2 regions of the Caballeronia sp. GAWG2-1 genome follow, and region 2 is predicted to be linked to the other one. Evidence: riboswitches for the same ligand, from Rfam matches in the RefSeq annotation. Region 2 holds a riboswitch; the other holds the start of a gene.
What was found. Region 2 has a riboswitch for thiamine pyrophosphate ahead of thiC (phosphomethylpyrimidine synthase ThiC). Riboswitches for the same ligand answer to the same signal wherever they lie in the genome.
Positions count from the first base shown of each region.

Region 1: another riboswitch for thiamine pyrophosphate. It lies ahead of NCR98_RS12245 (FAD-dependent oxidoreductase); the one in region 2 lies ahead of thiC (phosphomethylpyrimidine synthase ThiC).

Region 1 is NZ_JALQDD010000019.1:26,244-30,624, reverse strand. Features, by position in the region: gene NCR98_RS12255 (glutamate synthase subunit beta) at 1-132, shown strand, start outside; gene NCR98_RS12250 (ABC transporter ATP-binding protein/permease) at 266-2,008, opposite strand; TPP riboswitch at 2,257-2,384, shown strand; gene NCR98_RS12245 (FAD-dependent oxidoreductase) at 2,587-3,729, shown strand; gene thiS (sulfur carrier protein ThiS) at 3,748-3,945, shown strand; gene NCR98_RS12235 (thiazole synthase) at 3,972-4,381, shown strand, end outside.
Region 2 is NZ_JALQDD010000007.1:7,792-12,172, forward strand. Features, by position in the region: gene thiC (phosphomethylpyrimidine synthase ThiC) at 1-1,823, opposite strand, end outside; TPP riboswitch at 2,001-2,140, opposite strand; gene NCR98_RS04880 (EamA family transporter) at 2,442-3,380, shown strand; gene NCR98_RS04885 (YadA family autotransporter adhesin) at 4,362-4,381, shown strand, end outside.

The DNA.
Region 1 (4,381 bases), on a different contig from region 2:
GTGGACAAGGTGTTCACCGCAGGCGATATGCGGCGCGGTCAGTCGCTCGTGGTGTGGGCGATTCGCGAAGGGCGTCAGTGCGCGCGGTCGGTGGATGCGTATTTGATGGGCAGTAGCGAATTGCCGCGATAAGAGAGCGGGGATGATGGGACGAAAGGGCGGACCTTTGGGGTTCGCCCTTTTTTGTTGGCGGGGTTATGCCACCAAAAAAAACCGCACCCACAATTGCTCGCGGATGCGGTTCTTCCTTCAGCAAGAGACGGAATCAAGCCTCCGCCATCGTCCTCTCTATCTCGATCCGATAATCATGGAACAGCGCCACCGACTCCCGGTGCGCAACGCTCAAAATCGCCGCCTTCGGCAAACGTTCGACGAGCGTGTTGTAGATATGCAGTTCGTTATCCGCATCGAGGGCGCTGGTGGCTTCGTCGAGGAACAGGAAGTCGGGCTTGTGCAGCAGCACGCGCGCGGCGGCAAGACGCTGTTGCTCGCCCGGCGACAAGCTGCGCGCCCAGTGCGCATTTTCTTCCAGGCGGTCGCCATACTCGGCCAGATTGCACAGACGCAGCGCCTCGCGCGATTCCTCGTCGGTGAAGGTGCCACCCGGCGACGGATAGCTCAACGCCGCGCGCAGCGTGCCGATCGGCAGATAGCTCACTTGCGGGATAAACAGCATCTTCGCGTCGACGGGTGCGTCGATACTACCGTCGCCAAACGGCCAAAGGCCCGCCAGAGCCCGCATCAGCGTGCTCTTGCCCGCGCCCGACGGCCCGACTATGAGCCAGCGCGATCCCGGTTCTATCGTCACATCGCCCACGCGCGAAAGCGGCGTGCCATTCGGCAACGCGAGCGCAAGCCCCTTGGTAGTCAGCGCTTTCGTGCTCGTGTAATGCAGGTTGATACCGCCATGCGCCGTTGCCGGCGACGTTTCCTCGCGGATATGCGTCGAGCGCATCACACGCTTGAATTCGCGCAGACGATTCACCGTGGCGCGCCATTCGACCAAGGTCGAGTAACTGTTGATGAACCAGGAGAACGAATCGCTGACCGTGCCGAACGCCGATGAAATCTGCATCAAGACGCCGAACGAGAACGCGCCCGCGAAATAGCGCGGCGCGGCAACCATGATCGGGAAGATGATGGCGATCTGTCCGTAGAAACTGAGCACGAAGGTCATGCGCTTCGTGTACTTCATGATCATCCACCAGTTGTCGCGAATGCGCTGGAAAATGGTCTTCGCGTTGGCCGTCTCGGTGGCGATGCCATCGTAAAACGCGATCTGCTCGGCATTCTCGCGCACGCGGATCAGCCCGAAGCGGAAATCGGCCTCGACCTTCTGTTGCTGGTAGTTGATCGACACCAGCGGATGTCCGACCTTCTGGATGATGACCGAGCCGATGATCGCGTAAAGCGCCGCCGCCCAGACCATGTAGCCGGGAATGACGAGCGGCGTGCCGAATGCCGTGATGGTCAGCGCGCCCGCGAGCGTCCACAAAATGGTGATGAACGTGACGAGCGTGACGAGCGTGGAAAGCAGATCGAGCGACAGAGACAGCGTGGTGGTCGCGAAGGATTGCAGGTCGTCGCTGATCCGCTGGTCGGGGTTATCGGCGAGACGGTCGCGTTCTATGCGGTAAAAAGCGCGGTCGCCGAACCACTGTTCGAGATACTTGTTGGTCAGCCACTGGCGCCAGCGGAAGCCGAGCATCTGCCGCAGATACCGCCCATAAACCGCGAGCAGAATGTACGCGAAGGCGAGGCCGGTGAAGACCAGCAGCAGGTGCGGAAAGTCGTGGACGTTCTTGTTCTGCAGCGCGTTGTAGAACGCCGCGCTCCAGCTGTTGAGCCGCACGTTGATCCATACGACCGTCATGTTGATCGCGATGATGGCAACGAGCAGACCCCACGCGAAGCCGCGCTCCTCCGAGACCCAGTAGGGCTTGATGAGGCTCCACGCAGAGACCGTGTCGGCTTGTTGCTGCGTGTTTTCCGGTTGAGAATTGGCCATGACCTTCCTGATGATATGCCGGTCCGAGTTACGAATGGACGCACCGCGCCGCGATACTCGCACGCGCAGCCTCTTTCCTGTCCCGCAGATTGTTCAGAGGTTCCCTTAACTGCCGCTTAATTCCGTGCTCATTCGCACAACCATGCGGAGAACCATGCTCGCGGCATTGTGCCAGAGTGCCGACCGAGGCGACCAAAGGCGGGGAATCCCGGTTTGCAGCGGCTTTGGCTTTCATGGTCTAATGATCTTCGACGAAACAGGGGTGCTTCGCGCGCGATGTCATCGAATTATCGGTGTGCTGGCGCGGCGAGGCTGAGAGAGACCCTTTGCACCCGATCCGGGTAATACCGGCGAGGGAAGTTTCCGGAGAACGCGCGGCCGTCGCGCCTTTCCTCCAGGTTCTTCCATCATCTTTCTTTTCCGCCTGGCGCGCGTTGTTTGCGTTGCCGCTGCCGGGCCGGTCTCTCCTCTGCAAGTTTTGTCTTCGCGTTCGTGCGTTTGCTGCACGGCGTTATCAGTCGTGGATAAGACCGGAGCGGCGCCCAGCCTCGTTTCGATCGACAGGAGACATCGGAAAAGTGAACACGATCGATCAGCCCGCCGCGCGCCGGCCAGACTTCGCCGTCATCGGCGGAGGACTCGTCGGGCGGCTCGTGGCGTGGCAACTCGCGGGCGCGGGCCACGGCGTCGCGCTATACGAGCGCGGCGACGCGGCGGGCACGCAGTCGGCTGCGTGGGTGGCCGCCGCGATGCTCGCGCCGCTCGCCGAGGCGACGAGTGCGGAGCCGCTCGTCGTCGAACTCGGCGCGGCGTCGCTGGAACGCTGGCCGGGTCTCATCGCCGAGTTGCCCGAGCCGGTTTACTTTCAGCGCAACGGCACGCTCGTCGTCTGGCACGGCGCGGATCGCGCGGAAGCGCCGCTATTCGAACGCAGGTTGCGCGCCAACGCGCCTGCAAGCTTGCTCGATGGCGGCTTCGTCAAGCTCGCGGGCGCGGAAGTCGCGCAAGCGGAACCCGCGCTCGGCACGCGTTTCGCGCAAGGCTGGCTGCTGCCGCACGAAGGTCAACTCGACAATCGTCAGGCGCTTCGAGCGCTCGCGGCCGGACTTGGGGCGCGCGGCGTGCGCACGCACTGGAATTCTCCGGTCGATGCCCTGCCCGACGCGCGCTGGATCATCGATTGCCGTGGGCTGGGCGGCAAAACGGCGTGGCCCGCGTTGCGTGGTATTCGCGGGGAAGTGGCGCGCGTGCATGCGCCGGGCATCGGGTTGTCGCGGCCGGTGCGGCTGCTGCATCCGCGTTATCCGCTGTATATCGCGCCGAAAGAGGACGATCTTTACGTGATCGGCGCGACCGAAGTCGAAGGCGAGGACATGTCGCCCGTGAGCGTGCGCTCGGCGCTGGAACTGATGAGTGCGGCGTTCGCGGTGCATCCGGGTTTCGGCGAGGCGCGCATCCTCGAACTCAATTCTCAGTGCCGGCCGACGCTGCCGGATCATCGGCCGGCCATCGTCTGGGACGGGGCGCGGACCGTGCGCGTGAACGGCCTGTATCGGCACGGCTTCCTGATCGCGCCGGAAGTCGCCGATGCCGCCTGCGCACTCGCCCAAGCCATCGCGGGCGGAACCGTCGCGGACGCCGCATCGTTCGCGGATTATCGCGGCGGCGCGCGCTGGTCCGAACTTCTGCATAGCGAACCGCCCATCGCGGCCGCGCTCTAGTCATCGAAAGTCAAAGCCATGAACATCCACATCAATCAGCGCGAATTCAGTCTGACCGATGCCGCCACCGTCACCGACGCGCTCGCCGCATTCGGCGCAAAACCGCCGTTCGCGGTCGCGCTCAACGGACAGTTCGTCGCGCGCGGCGAGCACGGCACGAAGACGCTTCGAGCCGGCGACAAGCTCGACGTCGTGTCGCCCGTCGCGGGCGGCTGAATCTATCGAATCCGAAGGATCGAATCATGACCTCACACACCGCCGCCCATAGCCTCACGCTCTACGGCCAGACGTTCCCGAGCCGTGTGCTGCTCGGCACATCGCGTTATCCGTCGCTGCAATCGCTTTCGGATTCCATCGATGCCGCGCGGCCCGGCATGGTGACCGTCGCGCTGCGCCGTCAGTCCGAGACTGGCGAGGCCGGTTTTTTCGATGTCCTCAAGCGTCACGGCGTCGCGCTGCTGCCAAACACGGCGGGCTGCCATAGCGTCGATGAAGTGCTGACCACCGCCTACATGGCGCGCGAGGTTTTCGACACGCCGTGGATCAAGCTGGAACTGATCGGCGACGACTACACGTTGCAGCCCGACCCGATCGGCCTCGTCGAAGCGGCGGGCAAGCTCGTGCGCGACGGCTTCAAGGTGCTGCCTTATTG
Region 2 (4,381 bases):
TCGCGCACGTCCTGCGTGATCTTCATCGAGCAGAAGTGCGGGCCGCACATCGAGCAGAAATGCGCGACCTTGGCGGAATCCTTCGGCAAGGTTTCGTCGTGAAACTCGCGCGCCTTGTCGGGATCGAGGCCGAGGTTGAACTGGTCTTCCCAGCGAAACTCGAAGCGTGCCTTGGATAGCGCGTTGTCGCGCACCTGCGCGCCTGGATGACCCTTCGCCAGATCGGCCGCGTGCGCCGCGAGCTTGTACGTGATGATGCCGGTCTTCACGTCGTCCTTGTTCGGAAGTCCGAGATGCTCCTTCGGCGTGACGTAGCAAAGCATGGCGGTGCCGAACCAGCCGATCATCGCCGCGCCGATGCCCGAGGTGATGTGATCGTAGCCCGGCGCGATGTCGGTGGTGAGCGGCCCGAGCGTGTAGAAGGGCGCCTCGTCGCACCATTCCAGCTGCAGGTCCATGTTCTCCTTGATGAGCTGCATCGGCACATGGCCGGGGCCTTCGATCATCACTTGCACGTCGTGCTTCCACGCGATCTGCGTGAGTTCGCCGAGCGTCTTCAGTTCACCGAGCTGGGCTTCGTCGTTCGCGTCGTAGATGGAGCCGGGACGCAGGCCGTCGCCGAGCGAGAACGAGACGTCGTACTGCTTCATGATCTCGCAGATGTCTTCGAAGTGCTCGTAGATAAAGCTTTCCCGATGATGCGCGAGACACCATTTCGCCATGATCGAGCCGCCGCGCGAGACGATACCCGTCATGCGGTTGGCCGTCAGCGGCACGTATTGCAGGCGCACGCCCGCGTGAATGGTGAAGTAATCGACGCCTTGCTCGGCTTGCTCGACGAGCGTGTCGCGAAAGATTTCCCAGGTCAGGTCTTCGGCCTTGCCGTTGACCTTTTCGAGCGCCTGATAGATCGGCACCGTGCCGATCGGCACCGGCGAATTGCGGATGATCCACTCGCGCGTCTCGTGAATGTGCTTGCCCGTGGACAAGTCCATCACCGTGTCGCCGCCCCAGCGGATCGCCCAGGTCATCTTGTCGACTTCCTCGCCGATCGACGAACTCACCGCCGAATTGCCGATGTTCGCGTTGATCTTCACGAGGAAGTTGCGCCCGATGATCATCGGCTCGCTTTCCGGGTGATTGATGTTCGCGGGGATGATCGCGCGGCCGCGCGCCACTTCATCGCGTACGAACTCGGGCGTGATGGCCTTCAGGGCGTCCTTGTCGAAAGGCACCGCGCCGAACGACTGGCCGGGATGCTGACGGCCCATCATCGCGGCGAGCTTTTCGCCGTTCGGACCGCTCGTCTTGAGGCTTTCGAGGTATTCGGCGCGGCGCTGATTCTCGCGAATGGCGATGTATTCCATCTCCGGCGTGACGATGCCCTGCCGCGCGTAATGCATCTGCGACACGTTCTTGCCGGGCGTCGCGCGTCGCGGATGACGATGCAGATCCGGGAAGCGCAGCTCGGCCGTTTTCGGATCGGCGGCGCGCTCGCGGCCGAATTCGCTCGAAAGACCCGCGAGTTCCTCGGTGTCGCCGCGCGCTTCGATCCAGCCGGCGCGCAACGCGGGCAAACCGGAGCGGATGTCGATCTTCGCGTCCGGATCGGAGTAGGGGCCGGACGTGTCGTACACGTACACCGGCGGATTCTTTTCGCCGCCGAAACTGTCGGGCGTGTCGGACTGCGTGATCTCGCGCATCGGCACGCGGATGTCGGGCGTCGAACCCGTCACGTAGACCTTGCGCGAGTTGGGCAGCGGCGCGATGGCGGCTGCATCGACGATGGCGTTTTCGGACAGGAACTTGGGATTCGCATTCATGTGCTGTTTCTCCTTTTCAGTCGCAGGGACGGTAATTGACAGCGAGCACGCGGGCGATCGAATGAACGACGAACAAACGAACGCCGGCGAGCTCGGCTGATTCAGGAGCTAGACAGGGAGGAACGAGATGGAAAGGTGCGGGCCCGAGAAGACGTGGCGCGTGAGAGAGATACCGTGCGCCGAGGCCCGAACGCTTCCCTGCGCTGGCATTATCCAGATCAGGTTCAAAGGGTATTTCTCACCCACATTGCACGGGCCATTCAGTCGACGCAGCCGGACGAATCGCGATGTGCAACGCAGGACCCCCGCGTTAGCAGGCGTCACCATACATCGTGGCGTGGCATCTTGGCAACCGTTCGCGAAGTTTGCGCTGAAGCGCAGGCGCTTACTGCATAATGGCGAGCGCGCGATTTTCGGTACTTACCCGGATGTCGTCAGCAGTCGCCCCGCCTGTCGCTTCCGCACTTCTTTCGCTCCGTCATGCCGTCCATCGTCAGTCCCGCCTCGTTCGTCACCTGGCGCGCGCGTTCTTCAAGCTCATGCCCCGTTCGGTCGATTGGCGGCAGTCCCCATTGCAAGTCTCTTGCCCCGATCCGGGCGCGCTTCGCGGAGTAATGCATGTCTGCCGTACCTCCGCGTCTGCCGCTCGGTTTTCCCGACCGCTTTCCGTTTCGCGCTCCTCGCAGCCTCAAGGGACGCGTCGCGCTCGCGTTGGCCGTCGTTTATCTCGTGTGGGGATCGACGTATCTCGGCATTCACCTGGCGCTCGAATCGTTTCCGCCGCTCATGCTCGGCGGCCTGCGTAACCTGTGCGCTGGCGTCGGTCTCTTCGTGATTGCCGTGCATCGCAAGGCGGTGTGGCCGACGGCGCGTGAAGTACGTAATGCAGCGATCGTCGGGACTTTGCTCGAAGGTTTGTCGAGCGGGATGATGGCTTACGGCATGCGCACGGTGGGAACCGGCACGGCTGCCGTGATGGTGGCTACCGTGCCGCTCTTCGCGACGATCTTCACCGCGCTTGCCGGGCGCAGTGTGGCGAAGGGCGAATGGTTTGCGGTGGCGCTGGGTCTCTTGGGTATCGTGTTGCTCAATCATGGCGATCCCTCGCCGAGCTCGACCGTCGGCACGCTTGCCATCTTGTGCGCGGCAATTTTTTGGGCGGGCGGGGCGCATTTGGCAAGCCGTCTTTCGCAGCCTTCCGATCTGCTGATGTCGACTGCGTTGCAGATCGGGCTTGGCGGGCTTATCGCGACTGTCATCGCGTTCGTGTCAGGCGAGCGCCTTGGCCAAGTGAGCATGGGCGCGGGGTTTTCGTTCTTGTATCTCGTCGTAATCGGATCGATGGCCGCGTATGTCGCTTATAACTTTCTCATACGGAACACGAGCACGATTGTCGCGACGAGTTGTCTTTACGTGAATCCGGTCGTCGCGGTTTTATTGGGCGCTTTGTTGCTTGGGGAAATCATCACGCAGTGGACGGTTGTTGCCACGGTCGTGATTTTGATGAGCGTTGCGTTGTCGTTTTGGTTTGATTATCGGCGGCGGGGGTTGGTTTGAGCGCAGGAATCTGGCCCTTGTAGGCAAGGGCTTTCGAATAGAACTGAATCGCCGCCCGACGCTTCTTAAAAAGATAGCAACTATCGTAGATAGGAATCGGGGCTAGCTTGACTTGACTTGTTGAAAAGAGCACCGTGGTCCCTTACGTCATCAGTTTCATTACCTAAGATATCTCGCGCGCTTCCGAGCCACCATCCCCCTTTCTCATAGCACGCCGTAACACGAACCGCCACGAGTGCAACTAGTTAGCCGCTAATGCGAATGGTCTCGAAATATCAGGTGATGGACGCTTGAGCTAAAACGCTGCTGTTTCCTCTACCGACGCGTTATAGCGCGATCAGGTGGCGTCCAATGAAAAGCTTGCCGGACACTTTCTCCCGTATCTGCACACGACGTCCGTGACACAACAGGCGTCTAAAAATAACTCATGTCACGTGAATGAATGGCGCGCTGTAGCGACCACATCCACATTTATATTTAGCTTCTTTGAGCGATTGTTTTTTAAAAAACGTAGCACATACTCGTGTGCATGGAGCTGCGTTCATGAAGACATAATGCAGCATGTCCGCTATGCAAGGCGCAATGGCCCCCTCCGTGTCTAGTCCCGATAGACTCAAAAATAAGCAAATTCGAAAAATTTGAAGCGTTGCTTCATTGCTTTCAATTGCATTGGTTATAGTGCTTGGAAGCAGGTTGATTAATCGAGTAAGAGCAGGACCTTCAAAATTCCTCGGTATCCGCTTTGGCTCCATCCTATTCTGAAGTCGGTTGAGCTTAAAACGCCATTCAAGGCATATAGATGATTTTTAATACGAGATAACAACAGGAATAAAAACGAATTGCTTGATTTTTGGCGGAGTTTTTGGGTCATCGGTGCATCTCTATCCAAACCAATGCAGCCAATCCGCTATCGCCGCGTTTCTATTAACAACGGTCCGAGCATCGGCACAGCAATAAAGGAGGAATTTAACGACGACTATCGTGCCTACAAAAAACTACGT